One region of the Neobacillus sp. S1115 genome, then DNA from elsewhere that is predicted to be linked to it. Evidence: riboswitches for the same ligand, from Rfam matches in the RefSeq annotation. Region 1 holds a riboswitch; each other region holds the start of a gene.
The links. Region 1 has a riboswitch for S-adenosylmethionine ahead of ACZ5B7_RS25060 (methionine biosynthesis PLP-dependent protein). Riboswitches for the same ligand answer to the same signal wherever they lie in the genome.
Positions count from the first base shown of each region.

Region 2: it holds a riboswitch for S-adenosylmethionine, as region 1 does, so the genes downstream of both, ACZ5B7_RS15495 (5-methyltetrahydropteroyltriglutamate--homocysteine S-methyltransferase) here and ACZ5B7_RS25060 (methionine biosynthesis PLP-dependent protein) in region 1, are expected to answer to the same signal.
Region 3: it holds a riboswitch for S-adenosylmethionine, as region 1 does, so the genes downstream of both, ACZ5B7_RS06845 (homoserine dehydrogenase) here and ACZ5B7_RS25060 (methionine biosynthesis PLP-dependent protein) in region 1, are expected to answer to the same signal.
Region 4: it holds a riboswitch for S-adenosylmethionine, as region 1 does, so the genes downstream of both, ACZ5B7_RS06610 (methionine ABC transporter ATP-binding protein) here and ACZ5B7_RS25060 (methionine biosynthesis PLP-dependent protein) in region 1, are expected to answer to the same signal.

Region 1 covers NZ_AP038275.1:5,099,359-5,103,572, forward strand. The annotation lists gene ACZ5B7_RS25050 (polysaccharide biosynthesis protein) at 1-1,077, opposite strand, end outside; gene ACZ5B7_RS25055 (helix-turn-helix domain-containing protein) at 1,897-2,241, shown strand; SAM riboswitch class I at 2,340-2,454, shown strand; gene ACZ5B7_RS25060 (methionine biosynthesis PLP-dependent protein) at 2,537-3,649, shown strand; gene metC (cystathionine beta-lyase) at 3,649-4,214, shown strand, end outside.
Region 2 covers NZ_AP038275.1:3,186,261-3,190,474, reverse strand. The annotation lists gene ACZ5B7_RS15500 (multidrug effflux MFS transporter) at 1-371, opposite strand, end outside; gene ACZ5B7_RS15495 (5-methyltetrahydropteroyltriglutamate--homocysteine S-methyltransferase) at 1,216-2,343, opposite strand; SAM riboswitch class I at 2,424-2,522, opposite strand; gene ACZ5B7_RS15490 (peroxiredoxin) at 2,735-3,352, shown strand; gene ACZ5B7_RS15485 (hypothetical protein) at 3,574-3,777, shown strand; gene ACZ5B7_RS15480 (aldolase catalytic domain-containing protein) at 3,932-4,214, shown strand, end outside.
Region 3 covers NZ_AP038275.1:1,408,537-1,412,750, forward strand. The annotation lists gene ACZ5B7_RS06830 (carbon-nitrogen hydrolase family protein) at 1-216, shown strand, start outside; gene ACZ5B7_RS06835 (GNAT family N-acetyltransferase) at 235-897, shown strand; gene ACZ5B7_RS06840 (GNAT family N-acetyltransferase) at 920-1,591, shown strand; SAM riboswitch class I at 1,668-1,779, shown strand; gene ACZ5B7_RS06845 (homoserine dehydrogenase) at 1,846-3,081, shown strand; gene ACZ5B7_RS06850 (DoxX family protein) at 3,572-4,066, shown strand.
Region 4 covers NZ_AP038275.1:1,357,738-1,361,951, forward strand. The annotation lists gene ACZ5B7_RS06600 (vWA domain-containing protein) at 1-276, shown strand, start outside; gene ACZ5B7_RS06605 (NAD(P)/FAD-dependent oxidoreductase) at 358-1,473, shown strand; SAM riboswitch class I at 1,666-1,775, shown strand; gene ACZ5B7_RS06610 (methionine ABC transporter ATP-binding protein) at 1,874-2,887, shown strand; gene ACZ5B7_RS06615 (methionine ABC transporter permease) at 2,877-3,551, shown strand; gene ACZ5B7_RS06620 (MetQ/NlpA family ABC transporter substrate-binding protein) at 3,571-4,214, shown strand, end outside.

The DNA.
Region 1 (4,214 bases):
TGCGTGATACACAACGTCTGGTTTATGAATTTGAACAATCGAGTTCATTTTTACTTCATCCTGAATATCCGCAATTTCAGTTAAGAATTGTATAGGTGCTCCCCTAAAACTTTCTCTTAGTTCCATTTCAATTGAATAAATACTGTTTTCACCGTGGCCTAAAAGAATTAATGTATTGGGAATAAAATTAGCGACTTGCCGGCAAATTTCTGACCCAATCGATCCTCCAGCACCGGTTACTAGCACTGTTTTACCCGTGATGTTTTTTGAAATTGAGGTAATATCGAGCTCTATTGGCTCCCTTCCCAAAAGATCTTCAACCAGAACATCTCGAAATTGATTGACTGAAACCTTTCCAGTAACCAGGTCTTCTAGCATTGGAAGGATTTGCGTTTTTGCGGCCGTTTTTGCACATTCTTGAAAAATCACGTTTAATTGCTTTCGGCTAAGTGATGGAATAGCAATGACGATATTTTCAATTTTTAAATTTTGAACAGCCTGTTCTATCGAATCTACTCCCCCGACAACGGGAATCCCCAGAATATCAAGCTTTTGTTTTTTTGTGTCATCATCAATGAATCCCACTGGAAGAAGATTAGTGTCGCGGTTTTTTAATAACTGTCTTACAACCATTGTTCCTGCTTCCCCTGCTCCAATAATGAGTGTTCGATTTTTATGTTGATTTTTTATAATGAAGGAATCACGAAACATCCGCCAGCAAAATCTGGATCCGCCAATAAACAAAATATGAAGGGACCAAATAACAGCCAAGAGCCTGAAATCAACTTTATAGAAAAACAACTTCTGCAAAACAGCCGCCATGAAGATAGTAGATGAAACTACCTTTATAATAAGAATGGATTCCCCTATACTGGCATATTGCCAGGCTTTTTTATAAAGCTTAAAGATAAATGAAAAAGTATGATGACTTAATAAAATGGCAATTGAGGTAAATAAATTCAAGACGGTGAACACATTTGTTGTTGCATCAACCAGAAATCGGCTAAAAAAGATAACACTAATGACGATACAAGAATCAACCAAAAAAAATATAGACAGTCTCTGTCGGTAGGTCATAATCCCCCCCCTTTTTTAGGTGCAATTTAATAACATGTTCATGCTGATTATTAAATTAAAGCTTTTGATTAGAAGAGTTCTTGAATCCCGCCTAAGCAAAAGCTTTAATGGTAAAACAGGGCATCCAACCCCCCCTCACATCACACTCTCGACGACAAGCGTCTAAGGTTTTTCTCAACCCACAGCATGACCGAGTGTCTCCATTGATAGTGGTAAGGAGACATCACCCATTATTAATAGAAAACTCTATTGTTTGTTAGATAAAAAATATGTGCTATATAAAGAACGTATTAATTAAAAAAATACCAATAACATAAATTAGTTAATTTTACCTAAAACTTTTTTCCTAACTTTTATTAATATAAATTCCTCTTTTAATATTAACATTATAACAAACGGACTGTTCTTGGTAAAGAACAATCAAGGGTGAAATTTTTCGACTCACTTTTTTATTGAAATATCCAAAAAATATTTACTCCAATTCTATATATTGTACGGCCTTTAACCTCTTCTTTATGAAAATCAAGTAAAAATAATGTACAACTCTCTTTTGATTCGTTCTTTAAAAAGAATAAAATGTAAGTTATAATATTCTCAACTGTGAAAAAATAATTAATTTACTTATTCAATAAATTCCACCTTCCAATACCAAAGTTCTTAGAAACCTATCTATTTAGATTAATTTATCCTCTAAATCTTATAACCAAGTCTTTTGGCGTTCTTCATCGTTTCAATCAAAATTAATTATTCTTAGTTTCTTTCAGGCCTTTTCCTGGAACAAACAAATCAATTGAAATTTAGGGAATAAGGGAGATTACTATGATTGGTGAACGAATAAAAAAATTACGAAAACAAAAAAACTTTTCGATAACTGAGCTTGCTGAACTCGCGAACGTCTCAAAATCATATCTAAGTTATATCGAGCGGAACCTTAATAAAAACCCATCCATCTATTTTTTACAAAAAGTAGCAAGGCCTTTAGATGTCACTATAGAATATTTGCTGACCGGACTTGATAATGATGATTTCCCCCCCGGCGAAAATGAACTGGACGAAGAATGGAAGAAAATTATTGAAAAGGCAATTGAAGACGGAATAAATAAAGATGATTTCCGAGAATACATTAACTATATTAAATTCAAAATCTGGGAAAAAAATCAATAAAACGCTTACTTCAACAACTTAAACAAGAAATAAAGAAAATACATTGACACCATGCATTTAGTGTAGTAAATTTTATAAATAGTCAAAATATTAATATGTTCTTATCAAGAGAGGTTGAGGGAAGGGCCCGGTGACACCTCAGCAACCTTCAATGTCTTTTACATTGAAACGGTGCTAAGTCCTGCAAATTGTTACTAATTTGCGAGATAAGAAGAGTGACAGATGTATTGTACATGCAAAGGTCTTCTTCTTATAGAAGGCCTTTTTTTAATATCAAAAAGGAGTGTAGACAACAATGTATAAAATCGATACTAAGCTTGCTCAAATTGGGAACCGTAGTGAAACTACAACAGGAACTGTTAATCCCCCAGTCTATTTTTCAACTGCATTCCGGCACGAGGGGATTGGACAATCCACAGGATTTGATTATATTCGAACCGGAAATCCAACACGTCAGCTCCTTGAGAAAACTATCGCCGATTTAGAAGGCGGAGACCAAGGCTTTGCCTGCAGTTCTGGAATGGGGGCCATTTTAACGATTCTTTCCTTATTTCAGTCTGGTGATGAATGGCTGGTTAGCGAGGATTTATATGGCGGAACCTACCGTTTGCTCGAAAAAGGCTTTCAAAAGTGGGGCTTGAAAAGCCAATATGTAAATACCTGTTGTCCTGAAGAGGTTGAAAACAACATTACACCAAATACAAAAGCAATCTTCTTGGAGACACCAACTAATCCGCTTATGCAGGAAGCTGATATTGCCGCCATTGCAAAAATTGCCAAAGCGCATGACATTTTGTTAATTGTGGACAACACTTTCTATACCCCTCTTCTGCAGCAGCCGATTGCACTTGGTGCAGATATCGTGATTCATAGTGCAACGAAATACCTTGGAGGCCACAATGATGTTCTAGCTGGACTGATTGTCGCGAAGGGTAAGGAACTTTGTGAGGCATTGGCCTTCCATCATAACGGTGCAGGTGCCGTTTTAAGCCCCTTCGATTCCTGGTTGTTAATGCGCGGGATGAAAACATTGTCGCTCCGTATGGAACGGCATGAGAAAAACGCTAAGGCTGTTGTTGAGTTTCTTTCTAATAGCGATGCGGTGACAGATGTCCTTTACCCAGGAAGAGGCGGAATGGTTTCTTTCCGTATTAAAGATGAAACGTGGGTAAATCCGTTCCTGCAAAACATAAAACTGATTTCGTTTGCTGAAAGCCTTGGCGGAACTGAAAGCTTTATCACGTATCCGGCGACTCAGACCCACGCTGATATCCCGGAAGAAATCCGAATTGCACAAGGTGTCTGTAACCGTCTACTGCGTTTTTCTGTAGGAATTGAAGATGCAGGAGATATCATTTTTGACTTAGAGCAAGCTTTTGCCAAATTAGTTGAAGGAGTGAATGTGTGATGGAACACGAAGAATTTAGTTTTGAAACGAGACTTCTTCATAATCGGCATAAAATGGATGCACAAACAGGAGCAGTCAGTGTCCCGATCCAGCATGCATCCACCTTTCATCAGTTTGAAATTGATAGTTTCGGAAAATATGACTATGCCCGCAGCTTAAACCCAACTCGTGAAGCTCTCGAGGATATCATTGCGGAACTCGAAGGCGGAATCCGCGGGTTTGCCTTCTCTTCTGGGATGGCCGCCATTTCCACCGCCTTCCTGTTGCTATCCTCCGGAGACCACGTTGTTATTACAGAGGATGTATACGGCGGTACTTACCGAATGGTCACTGAAGTTCTAACACGCTTCGGAATTGAGCATACCTTTGTTGATATGACTGATTTTGATCAGGTTAAGCAAGCCATTAGGCCAAATACAAAAGCATTTTATGTAGAAACACCATCTAACCCATTATTGAAGGTGACCGATATTCAGGCCATCAGCCAATTAGCAAAGGCACATAACGCCCTGACTTTTGTTGATAACACCTTCCTAACCCCAGCCCTGCAAAAGCCATTGGAACT
Region 2 (4,214 bases), 1.9 Mb from region 1:
TGAATGAGCCGCAATATAATTAATCCCCAAATGGAAGGGCTAAGTACGCATAAAAGGGACACGATAAAGTAAATCATTAAGCCGACTAAAAGTGGTTTTCGGCGACCGGTTACATCACTGATAGGTCCAGTGAGCAGCTGCCCAGATGCTAAACCGATCACGAAAAGCGACAGGCTGAGTTGAACAGATGATGCGTTTGTATGGAAATCTTTTGCGATATTTGGCAGGGCCGGTAAATACATATCAATGGATAAAGGTCCAAATGCTGCAAGTGAACCGAGAACAATCGCCATCCATACTCGTTTAGAACGAGAAAGCACTGCTTGATGATCCTCTGCCTTTTGTATGAAATCCCCCATATAGTAAGTCATTCCTCCAGTTATGTAAATCCAATCTAGTTACCTCAGATTTTATCATTCTATGTTAACAGATTATTCAATATTTGGGAAATCTTTAAAGTAGGAACATAGATATAAATTTAAAAAACAGAAATATCGAGAGTTCATTCCGAGAAGATTGTTGCATTTTATTTTAAAAACTGCTTCAAGAAGGAAAAAATAGCTTATTGTTTGTATGATCGCCTGTTCTGGAAATAATATAATTAGGCGACTAAAAAATAGTATGGGTGACTAAAACCGAAAAAAAATTTGTTAGTACGGTAACCAATAAAGGGTATGGGTGACCGAAACTGAAAAAAAATACGTTGGTACGGTAACCAATAAAGGAGATGGGTGACCGAAACCGAAAAAAATACGTTGGTACGGTAACCAATAAAGGGTATGGGTGACCGAAACTGAAAAAAATACGTTGGTACGGTAACCAATAAAGGAGATGGGTGACCGAAACCGAAAAAAATACGTTGGTACGGTACCAATAAAGGGTATGGGTGACCGAAACTGAAAAAAATACGTTGGTACGGTAACCAATAAAGGGTATGGGTGACCGAAACCGAAAAAAATACGTTGGTACGGTAACCAATAAAGGGTATGGGTGACCGAAACCGAAAAAAATATGATGGTACGGTAACCAATAAAGGGTATGGGTGACCGAAACCGAAAAAGATATGTTCGCAAGGGCAACCAATAGGCACCGAGGTGTTTGGGTAAATTTCCAAATTCAGATGGAATCTTAGAGACACATTGTTTACAAAAACAGCCAATCGAAAAAAAGGCCGCCTTCCATCATACAAATGGAAGGCGGCCTTTCCTAGTGGGTTTAAATGGTTCCCCAAACATCCTTAGCTATAGCCACTACATGTTTAATCTTATTCCACTGCTCTTCTTCCGTTAAAATATTTCCTTCTTCTGTGCTGGCAAAGCCGCATTGAGGGCTTACTGCCAGGTTTTCTAATGGAATAAATTGACTTGCTTCTTTAATTCTTGCCTTAATAGATTCTGGATCCTCGAGTTCTGGGAATTTAGAAGTGAATAATCCTAGTACAACGGTTAGGTTAGGACGCTTGAAGCCTTTTAAAGGTTCGAAGTCACCAGAACGCTGATCATCATACTCTAGGAATAGCCCGTCCACATTTAGCTCAGCGAAAATGGCATCGGAAATTTGATCGTACCCGCCGCTTGTGATGTAGGTGGATCTGAAGTTGCCGCGGCAAATATGCATGGTAATGGTCAAATCTTCCGGCTTATCGGCAATGGTTTCATTGATTGCACTTACTCTTGTTTTGATGATTTCATGTACATCCAAGCCAACTTTTTCAACCACTGCATTGATTCGCTCTTCTGAAACAAAATCAATCCAAGATGTGTCGTCTAATTGCAAGTAACGGCAGCCAGCATCATAGAAAGCCTGGATGGCTTTTTGATAAGCCGCTACGGTATCTTTATAAAGTTGTTCGCTGTTGCCATTGTAATACTCATCGCCTTGAATTCTCGTAAATAACATATTCGGGCTTGGAATGGAGAACTTCGCCACTTGGCTGCCATCTCCATATTTTTCAACTGCCTGCTTTAAAAACTTGAAATGCTCTAGCATATAATGATCATTAAAGTCCACTTTGCCCACTACTTTAATGGCGTTGTTTCTTGTTTGGGCGCCTTTGAAGTTACTGATATATTCATTTTCAAAAAATGCTACACCTTCCAAACCAGCCAAGAAATCCAGATGCCACCATGAACGTCTAAACTCACCATCTGTAATGGATTTTAAGCCTGCTCCAATTTGGTTTTGAACCAATTTCTCAATTTCTTGATCCTCAACCGCCTTCAGGGCATCTGCATCAATTTCCCCATTAGCAAAAGCCTTTCTAGCTTCTTTAACCGGTTCTGTTCGAAGAAAGCTGCCGACATGGTCAGCTTTGAATGGAGTTTTTACTAGTGTTGCTGTCATTAATTATTCCTTCTTTCTCGGTGTAATAAAAAACCCTCTTCTCAAAAATAAGAAGAGGGTAATAGCTATTACTAAATCTCTTCTTATCTTCAAGCACTCGCTTCTGGAATTGGCACAGTACGAACGTGTCTGCTGCCGAGGCTTCAAAGGGCCAGTCCCTCCACCTCTCTTGATAAGAATATTCGAAAATATTTAATTAACAGTAAAGATACACCTGTTCTGATTTTCTGTCAACAAAAATCTACAACACTATTGTTGTGGTTAAATGGAAAAGCTATCCAAAATAGGCTCAATGGGACAAATACCTAAACATATATTATTTGTGGTAACGGTATCAAAAAATGAACTGCAGCAAGGAATTAAGATTCAGGTGATGATCTGAGGTGAAAAAATGGAATTTAACAGGCGAGAGGGTCATTTTGATGGGTCTTTGCAGCCATTTTGTGCACAGACAACGGATATGGCGCCCCTATTTGAAGCAGAAGCTTATGATCATGCAGAAAAGAAAATAAAAAAGCTTCGTCTAGAAAGCTATCGTGGAAGCTGGGTTATTTTATTTTTTTATGCAAGTGATTTTACCTTTGTTTGACCGACAGAATTGGCAGCGGTCGCTGCTATTAAGGATCAACTAAAGACACTTAATACAAATGTCCTTGCTATCAGCACGGACAGTGTATATGCCCATAAAGTATTCGCTGAGGTATCTCCCAATGCCTCTCAGGTATCATTTCCACTTCTTAGTGACCGAACACACCAAATCAGTAAAGCATACAGAGTCCTAAATGAAAAAGTTGGGGCAGCCTTAAGAGCAACCGTCATTATCGATCCAGATGGAATAATTGTATCCAAATTGGTATACCCATTAGAAGTTGGCCGAAATGTTTACGAAATACTAAGGATCATACAAGGGGTACAATACGGAAGAAGCACCGGAGAAGGAGTCCCAGCTAACTGGGTTCCCGGTAACCCAGGAATCATTAGAGACCCAAAGTATATCGGAAGAATTTGATGCATGGGGAGGCATGGGGACGGTTCTCATGCCTCATTTAGGCTTTTAAGATCCTCTACATACATCATTGATTCCTTAATTATGTCGTAATTTGTCGAAAAGTTAATAAAAATGTACGCGTTTTCACCTGATATGATAGTTTCTATACAAATATTCTAAATATTCATCCCTTTGTGACTACCCAGGAAAAATGGATAGATTGGTCTGTCAGGAGGTATAAAATGTGCCAGGAACACAGAAATAAAAATGTAGAAGTAAATTTTGAAATACCAGAAAACATAATCCAAAGTTTTAGAGATGCTGTTGAAAAAAATGGAAAGTCAATGAATGACGTGCTTAGGTTATATATGCAAAAATACATTTGGAAACAAAGTGAATTACAAAGAAATAGACAAATGCGACGTCAAAGTATTGGAGCCAAGTGATAAAATGATAGTAGTATTAATATAGAAATACTTTAACAATTTTATCATATATTTTTAGAACGGCTGACATGTAAGTTTGACACCTTTAAATGATTCATGGTATATATATTCAAATTATGACGAATGAGCATAACCACAGGGGGAATTTAAAATTATGGAACATCGCAGCAAAATTTTAGATTGTACGATCCGTGATGGAGGTTTAGTAAACAATTGGGATTTCAGTATCGAATTTGTCCAGGACTTGTATAATGGACTAAGTGCGGCTGGCGTTGAATATATGGAGATTGGCTATAAAAACTCCGCTAAGCTGCTGAACGCAACTGAGCCTAATCCATGGAGATTTTTAGATGATCATTTTCTGAAAGAAATCATTCCTGAGAAAAAATTCACGAAGCTATCTGCATTAGTAGATATTGGCCGTGTCGATCCCAACG
Region 3 (4,214 bases), 2.6 Mb from region 1:
GTTGATTTCATGCGGGCAAACTTTGGCCAGGCCGTCATCATCACTCCAAACGATATCCCGTTCCCGCCAAAAGGGCTTTTAGTAGAAGGGGAAATCAACAACGACATGGTCGTAACCGCCGACCTTGACCTGGAACTGCTATACGAAGTTCGCGAGCGCGGGTCTGTGACCACCTGGCGCGACCGCCGCACTGATTTATATACAGATTGGAATTAAAACGAGGGAGGCCTTTTCATGTATCGCAGTGAATTTTACGTTTATGATCAGGACCGGCCGCTGCCGGTTTGTGTACGTAATTACACAATGGAGGACTTTGACCAGCTCATCGAAATCCAGTCCGAATGCTTCCCGCCTCCTTTTCCATCCGAGCTTTGGTGGAATGAAGAACAATTAACGAATCATGTGACACTGTTTCCGGAAGGGGCATTATGCGTTGAAATTAATGGTGAATTGGCGGGCTCCCTGACCGGAGTTTGTGTTGATTTGGACCCGTCTAATCACAGCCATACATGGGAAGAAGTGACTGACCACGGCTATATCCGCAACCATAATCCGAACGGCAACACCCTCTACATTGTCGATATCAGCGTCCGCCCAAAGTACCGCAAGCTGGGACTCGGAAAATTAATGATGCATGCCATGTACCATGTGGTCATTGAAAAAAGGTATGACCGTCTGCTTGGCGGCGGGCGGATGCCGGGCTATCATAAAGTGGCTGAAAAAATGACGCCGGAAGAGTATCTGGACGCTGTCATTAAAGGCGAGCTAAAAGACCCTGTCATCAGCTTTCTCCTTCGCTGCGGACGTGTGCCAATCGGTGTCGCCAGAAACTATTTAGAGGACGAAGAATCCCTTAACAATGCGGCATTAATGGAATGGAAGAACCCATTTAAATAATTTATAAGGGGAATCAGAACCAATGGAATTTAAACGCATTACCAATATTGAAGACCCCAATTTTAAAAAGCTTCATGATTTAATGGGACAGATTTTTCCACCGGAAGAGGTCCTAGATTATGAATTGTGGAAAGAACCGTTAGAAGACCCAAGTATCCGCGTATTCGTTGCTGTCGATCAGGACCAGGTCGTCGGTGCGACTGAGTACCGCTATTATCCTGACTGGAATATTGCGATGACCGACTTCACGATTATCAGCAAACCTGGCCTCTCGCTTGGCCGATTTTTAGCTGAAAATCGTCTGAAGGACTTAAAACAGCTTGCTGCCCAAAACGGTAAGGAGCTGTTCGGAATGTTTGCCGAAATCTATGACCCATACCGTGTAGAGCACCACGAATTTGGCGGCGTGAAGGTCATGGACCCGTACGTGCGCCGTGAGGTTCTGTCACATTTAGGCTATCAGCGCCTTGACCTTGCCTACGTGCACCCATCCTGGGAAAACAACGGGGAAGCGGTGTCTGGCCTTGATCTATGCTTCATGCCGATTAAGGAAGAAATCGCCGAAATTCCAGCATCACTTGTCAAAGACTTTCTAACTACCTATTATTCTGTGCTTTCCAATAAACCACAGGAATGGCTGGACATGGTTGAGAAATTAGCAGCAAAAGAAACGGTCGCCCTTTTGCCACTTTAATATTGACAACTCTTGAAAATTCAGATAATATACTTTTTATATATCTTTGGAAATTTAATGAAAAATCAAATAAATACTCTTATCCAGAGCGGCGGAGGGACTAGGCCCGATGAAGCCCGGCAACCTTCAAGGTATTCCTTGAAAAGGTGCTAATTCCTGCAGGTTATTTGTAGCCTGATAGATAAGAGGAGGAATAGAGCCCTCTTCTTATGAAGAGGGTTTTTATTTTTCAAAAAAATAAAGGGGTGGCAGACATGTCTGTAATTAAAGTGGCAATTCTCGGGTTCGGTACGGTAGGTGAAGGGGTTTATCGGACCATTCAATCACATAGCAATGAGCTGGCGGCAGAATTAGGGAAGGAAGTAGAGGTTGCTGCCGTCCTTGTTAGAAATAAGCAAAAGCCGCGGGATATTAGCGGGAATGTTCTGCTGACAACGGACTTCGAAGAAATTCTGCAATTGCCGAAGCTTGATGTCGTGATTGAATGCATCGTGGATAAAGACCCAACTTTTTCCTACTTAAGAAAAGCAATCCAACGGGGCTGCCACATCATTACAGCGAATAAGGAGATGTTTGCCCACCACGGGAATGAGCTTATCGAGTTGGCAGAACAGCATCAGGTGTCGGTTGGTTTTGAGGCGACAGTGGCCGGGGGGATTCCAGTCATTCAAACGCTTGGTCAGCTTTTAAAAATTAATCGTGTCCAGCGGATCCTGGGAATCCTCAATGGAACGTCCAATTTCATCTTGACCGAGATGCGGGAAAAGCGGCAGTCATTTGCCGAAAGCTTGCTGCGGGCGCAGGAAAATGGCTATGCCGAGGCGGATCCGACCAATGACGTGGAAGGCTATGATGCTTTTTATAAAACGATGATCTTAAGCAGGCTGGCATTTGGAGAAGAGCCTGACTGGCGTGATGTTGAACGGGTAGGGATTACGTCTATTACGAGTGAATTGATTGAAGCAGCGCAAAACTTAGGGTTAAGGTTTAAACATATTGCGAGCATCTGGAAGTCAGGCACCCGCATCCAGGCATCGGTGAAGCCGGTTCTGGTCGGCTCTGAGCACCCTTTTTACCATGTTGAGGGAGTAGAGAATGCGGTAAATGTAAAATCTGATATCGTTGGCGAAATCACCCTTCAAGGACCGGGCGCAGGCATGTACCCAACGGCTAGTGCCGTAATCGAGGATTTGGTCCACGTATGTCAAAGCCACGTGACGAAATCTAATTATTTGAAAACCTCAGGGGAGGACATTGAGTTGAAAAGTGAACACCAGAGGGAGTACTGGCTGGTCCAGGGTCTGGTCCAAAAATATGGCAGTCCCGCGATTACCCTGGTGGATGAAATCTCTGAGGGAATCTTTGTCCTAAAGGGTTCCAAAAAGGACATCGAGCAGCTTGCGCAAAGGCAACCATCGGTTCAATATTTTTCGATCCTGGGTAAGGAAGAATTCCTCGTGAGGGGTATTGAGGAAGCGAAGGCATTATAGGGTTGGATTGAGGGGCATCTTTATGTGATGCTCCTTTTGTTATGAATGGACATTCATTTATCCAGTGTTTTTTCCACATCTAAAGTCCTGTATTTATAGGTAGTCAACAATGTTATGCACATTATCCACAATTTTGAAAGCGGTTATCCACTGTTAGTTATTAACAGAAAAGCTGATTGTGAAAATCAGATTTTATAAGGGGTTAGCTGGTGTTGTCCACATTATTAACATTGTCCACAAAAGAGGAGGGGGAACGTGCTGTATTGCGTTCACAATCTCTTCATATATCTAACATTAATATGTTAAGAAACTGTGAAAGCCGTTGTTTTTTCAATAGCAGGAGAGTATATTAAAAGTGTAAAGAAGATAGTGAAGCAATTCACAAGGACTTCCTTACAAGACACAGCTAGCTGATCAATCCCTTTCTTAAGGGAATAACTTAAAGTTAAAATTGTGAAATACTTCACAAAAAGCTATGGAGATGATTATGATGAGATGGTACAAAACTCCTTACGCAGCAGTTGTTTGGACAGTATTACGGGTTTGGCTTGGATTACAATGGATTGAAGCAGGTTATCATAAGTTAACTGGTGGTTTCGATGCTACAGGGTTCCTAAAAGGAGCAATGGCGGCAGCAACTGGCGAACACCCTGCGGTTCAAGCATGGTATGCAGATTTCTTACAGCAATTCGCTATGCCTAACGTGGGAATTTTTAATACATTAATACCTTGGGGAGAAATGTTAGTCGGTCTTGGTTTAATCGTTGGTTTAGCCACAATCCCAGCCTTGATTGCCGGTGCATTTATGAACTTGAACTTTATGCTGGCAGGTACGACAAGCACGAACCCAATTCTTTATACAGCTGCGATGATTCTGTTATTCGCAGGTGCAGGAGCTTACTACTTCGGTCTTGACCGATATGCAGTTCCTTTTATCAAAGGCTATTTCAAAAAAGCTCATGTAAATGAAGTAAAAACGCAATAAGGCAGCACCAATTAATAATCGTTAACTCCCCCTTTAAATACATTAAAGAAGCAGGAATCCTGCTTCTTCTTTTTTTAGCTAAAAGTATAAATTCAACTACGCCTCATGAACCGTCCTCTTGGACTCCCCAATCGGCGAGTTTTCATTT
Region 4 (4,214 bases), 2.5 Mb from region 1:
GTAATATTTGTGATCACGACTGATGGAATGGAAAACGCAAGTAGTGAATTTTCCTATACAAAAGTGAAGGAACTCATCAAGCACCAAAAGGAGAAATATAATTGGGAGTTTATCTTTTTGGGGGCAAACATCGATGCTAAGGAAGAAGCGGGCTGTCTTGGGATTGATGTTGAAAATGCCTTTAACTTCGAAGCATCTGAAAAAGGTGTTGAGATTATGTATAATATGGTGTGTGAGCAAGTAATGGAGAGAAGGCAGCGCACAAAGGAACTTTAAAGCAGTAGTGTATTTGTTGTAATATATATAGTATCTACTTTGCTCAGTCTGTAAGACTGAGTTTTTGTATTGAGGTGAGTTATGCAAAAGGTAATTGTAATTGGGGCAGGAATACTCGGAGCATCCACTGCTTATCACCTTGCAAAATGGGGGGCCGAGGTTATCATAGTGGACCGGCATGTCCCCGGTCAAGCCACTGACGCAGCTGCGGGGATTGTTTGCCCATGGTTGTCCCAACGGCGTAATAAAGCCTGGTACCAGTTGGTTAAAGGTGGAGCCCGGTATTATCCAGAATTAATAGCTCAGTTAGAAGCAGATGGGGAAAAAGATACGGGTTATAAACGAGTTGGGGCATTAAGTATTCACACTGATCCAGCAAAGTTGGAAAAGATGGCAGAACGGGCACGGACCCGTTGGGAGGATGCTCCCGAAATCGGCGAAATAACAATTTTATCTCCAACTGAAACGAATCGACTTTTTCCGCCGTTGTCCAATGAATATGGCGCGGTTTATGTTAGTGGCGGGGCACGTGTAAATGGCCGAGCATTGCGTACTGCGCTTGTAGACGCCGCAGTCAAGAATGGAGCCCAAGTTGTTAAAGGGGATGCTTCATTAATTAGTAGTGATAATAAAGTCCAAGGAGTTAAAGTATCAGATAGGTCATTTTTTGCTGATCAAGTCATAGTCACTGCAGGAGCGTGGGCAAAGGAACTTTTGGATCCGCTGGGAGTTGAATTTTTGGTAAGGCCACAAAAGGCGCAAATCATACATCTACATATGCAAGATATGGACACAAATTCGTGGCCTGTAATCATGCCACCATCCGATCAATATATTCTATCCTTTGAAGGTGGGCGTGTCGTCATTGGAGCAACTCATGAAAATGATGCTGGATTTGATAATCGGGTAACGGCTGGAGGTGTCCAAGAAATCTTAAATAAAGCTTTGGCAGTTGCTCCAGGACTTGCCAGTGGAATGATATTGGAAACTAGGGTAGGTTTTCGTCCTTTTACTCCCGGTTTTCTTCCCATTATTGGAGCTATTCCGAATTATGAAGGAATCTTATTAGCCAATGGTCTCGGTTCATCAGGATTAACCAGCGGACCATACTTAGGGGCAGAACTCGCTAAACTAGCACTCGGAAAACAATTGGAAATTGATATTCATAACTATGATGTTGCTGGTGCTCTAGCCTAATGTTATGCACAAAGAGCTTTTCATGCGAAAAGCTCTTTTCTAATCGAATAAAAAAATTTTTAAATTAATAATAAGTTGATATGACAATATTGAAAACGCTATCGGGTAAATTGCGCTATAATTTAGATGATTGACAAAACAAAAATAGATTTGTACTATCTTAATATAACTTAATTATTTGTTAATTTAATTTTCTTATCCAGAGCGACCGAGGGACATGGCCCGATGACGTCCGGCAACCCCCGATTGGGAAGGTGCCAATTCCTGCAGAATGACTGTACTATCATTCTGAAAGATAAGCCGAAATTCTATTTAATTTCGACGCCCCTTTCAGAATGAATGGGGCTTTTTGTTTGGGTATAAAGTCTAGTTTAGATATCGGAAAAATGAGGTAATCAGTATGATTGAAATAAAGAACCTTAGTAAAATTTATAAGACAAAAAAGGGTGAAGTAAAAGGTGTTGACAATGTTTCACTAACCGTCCAGGAAGGTGAAATCTTTGGTATTGTCGGCTATTCAGGCGCCGGAAAAAGCTCCCTGCTCAGATGTATTAATCTATTAGAACGTCCCACATCGGGAAGTATTATGGTTGATGGCACAAACCTTACCTCCCTTAAAGGCGAGCAACTACGTTCAGCTAGGCTTAAGATTGGTATGATTTTCCAACACTTTTATTTAATCAGTCAAAAAACGGTTTACGAGAATATTGCGTTTTCTTTAAAAGCGGCCAACATGCCAAAAGAACAAATTAAAATTAGAGTAGAGGCACTCCTTGAAATGGTCGGCCTTTCTGATAAACGTGATGTCTATCCATCCCAACTCAGCGGTGGTCAAAAACAACGAGTCGGTATTGCAAGGGCTCTCGCAAATAATCCGAAGGTGCTTTTATGTGACGAAGCAACATCTGCACTTGACCCTACGACAACAAAGTCGATACTCAATCTATTGAAAAAAATCAATAAAGAACTTAACATCACCATTGTATTGATCACTCACGAGATGGATGTTGTAAAAGAAATCTGCAGCCGGATGGCAATTATGCAGGAAGGACGAGTTGTGGAGGAAGGTTCGGTATATGATATTTTTGCCAACCCGCATACAGAACTTACAAAAGAATTTATTGAGAGTGTCGTGACCCTTGAAATCCCGGAAGTCATTCTAAAAAGCTGCCAGGGGCCAATAATAAAAGTTACCTTTAAAGGTAAGGTGGCGGGAGAGGGAGTCATTTCTGATACTCTTCAACAATTTAACGTAAAAGGGAATTTCCTCCATGGCTCGATTGAATACATTCAAGAGTTGCCGCTTGGTATTTTCATAATGGAGCTAAAGGGACAAAAAGAAGAAGTCCAAAAAGCCCTTCAATACATTGAGAACCGGGCAGCACAGGTGGAGGTGTTACACAATGGGCTTTGATTTTGCACATCTGATGGAGCTTATTCCGGATATTAATAAAGCATTTTTTCAAACCATCTATATGATTGCGATTTCGTTGGTCGTATCGACGATAATCGGATTGCCGGTTGGGATATTGCTTTACATAACCGATAAAGGATTGTTTATGGAAAATCGAGCCGTCCAGAATGTCCTGGGTTTTATTGTCAACATGGTCCGGTCGATTCCTTTCATTATATTATTGGTGGCATTGCTCCCACTGACAAACATACTCGTAGGGACTACCATAGGCCCAACTGCCGCCAGTGTTTCGCTATCGGTTGCGGCAATTCCGTTTTTTGCAAGGATTGTTGAAAATGCATTGAGAGAAATTGATAAAGGAGTAATCGAAGCAGCTATTGCCGCCGGGGCAACCCCGTGGATGATTATAAAAGATGTCCTATTACTTGAAGCAAGATCCGGCATTATCTCAGGTGTCACTTTAACACTCATCAGTTTAGTAGGATTTTCCGCTATGGCCGGAACAGTCGGCGGCGGCGGTATTGGAGACTTGGCGATTCGCTTCGGTTATTACCGGTACGACAATACCATTATGATTTCAACAGTTTTAATCTTAATTATTTTAGTTCAGGTCATTCAGCTTCTTGGTGACTATATCGCCAAAGTTGTAGATAAAAGAAGATAAATAAAGGGGAGAAATTATTATGAAAAAATGGTTAACAAGCATTCTATTACTTTGTGTAGTCTTTGCACTAGCTGCTTGCGGTAGCAACACTGAAAAAGCAGCCAGTGGAAAAGAGAAAGCAACAGAATCAAAAGAAATTAAAATAGGCGCGACTGCCGGCCCATATAGCGACATGGTAACAAAAGCGATTAAACCAGGCCTAGAGAAAAAAGGCTACAAAGTTGAAATTGTTGAATTCAGTGACTATATCCAGCCAAACAAAGCATTAAACAATGGCGATATCGATGCAAACCTTTTCCAGCACACGATTTACCTTCAAAATTTCGCGAAAGAAAACAACATGGATTTAACAGCACTTATTTCTGTGCCAACTGCACCAATGGGAATTTATTCAAACACAATAAAATCGATTAAAGATGTAAAAGAAGGGGCAACTGTTACACTTCCAAACGACCCGACAAATGCAGCACGTGCTTTGAACACACTTCGTGATGCAGGACTTATCACTATCAAAGCAGATGCGGATCCACTAAAAGTATCTGAAAAAGACATCGCTGAAAACAAGAAAAACCTTAAGTTCCAGCCAATCGAAGCAGGCCAGCTTCCACGCTCTGTTGAAAGTGCAGATTTAGCTGCTGTACCTGGAAATTTTGCTCTTGCTGC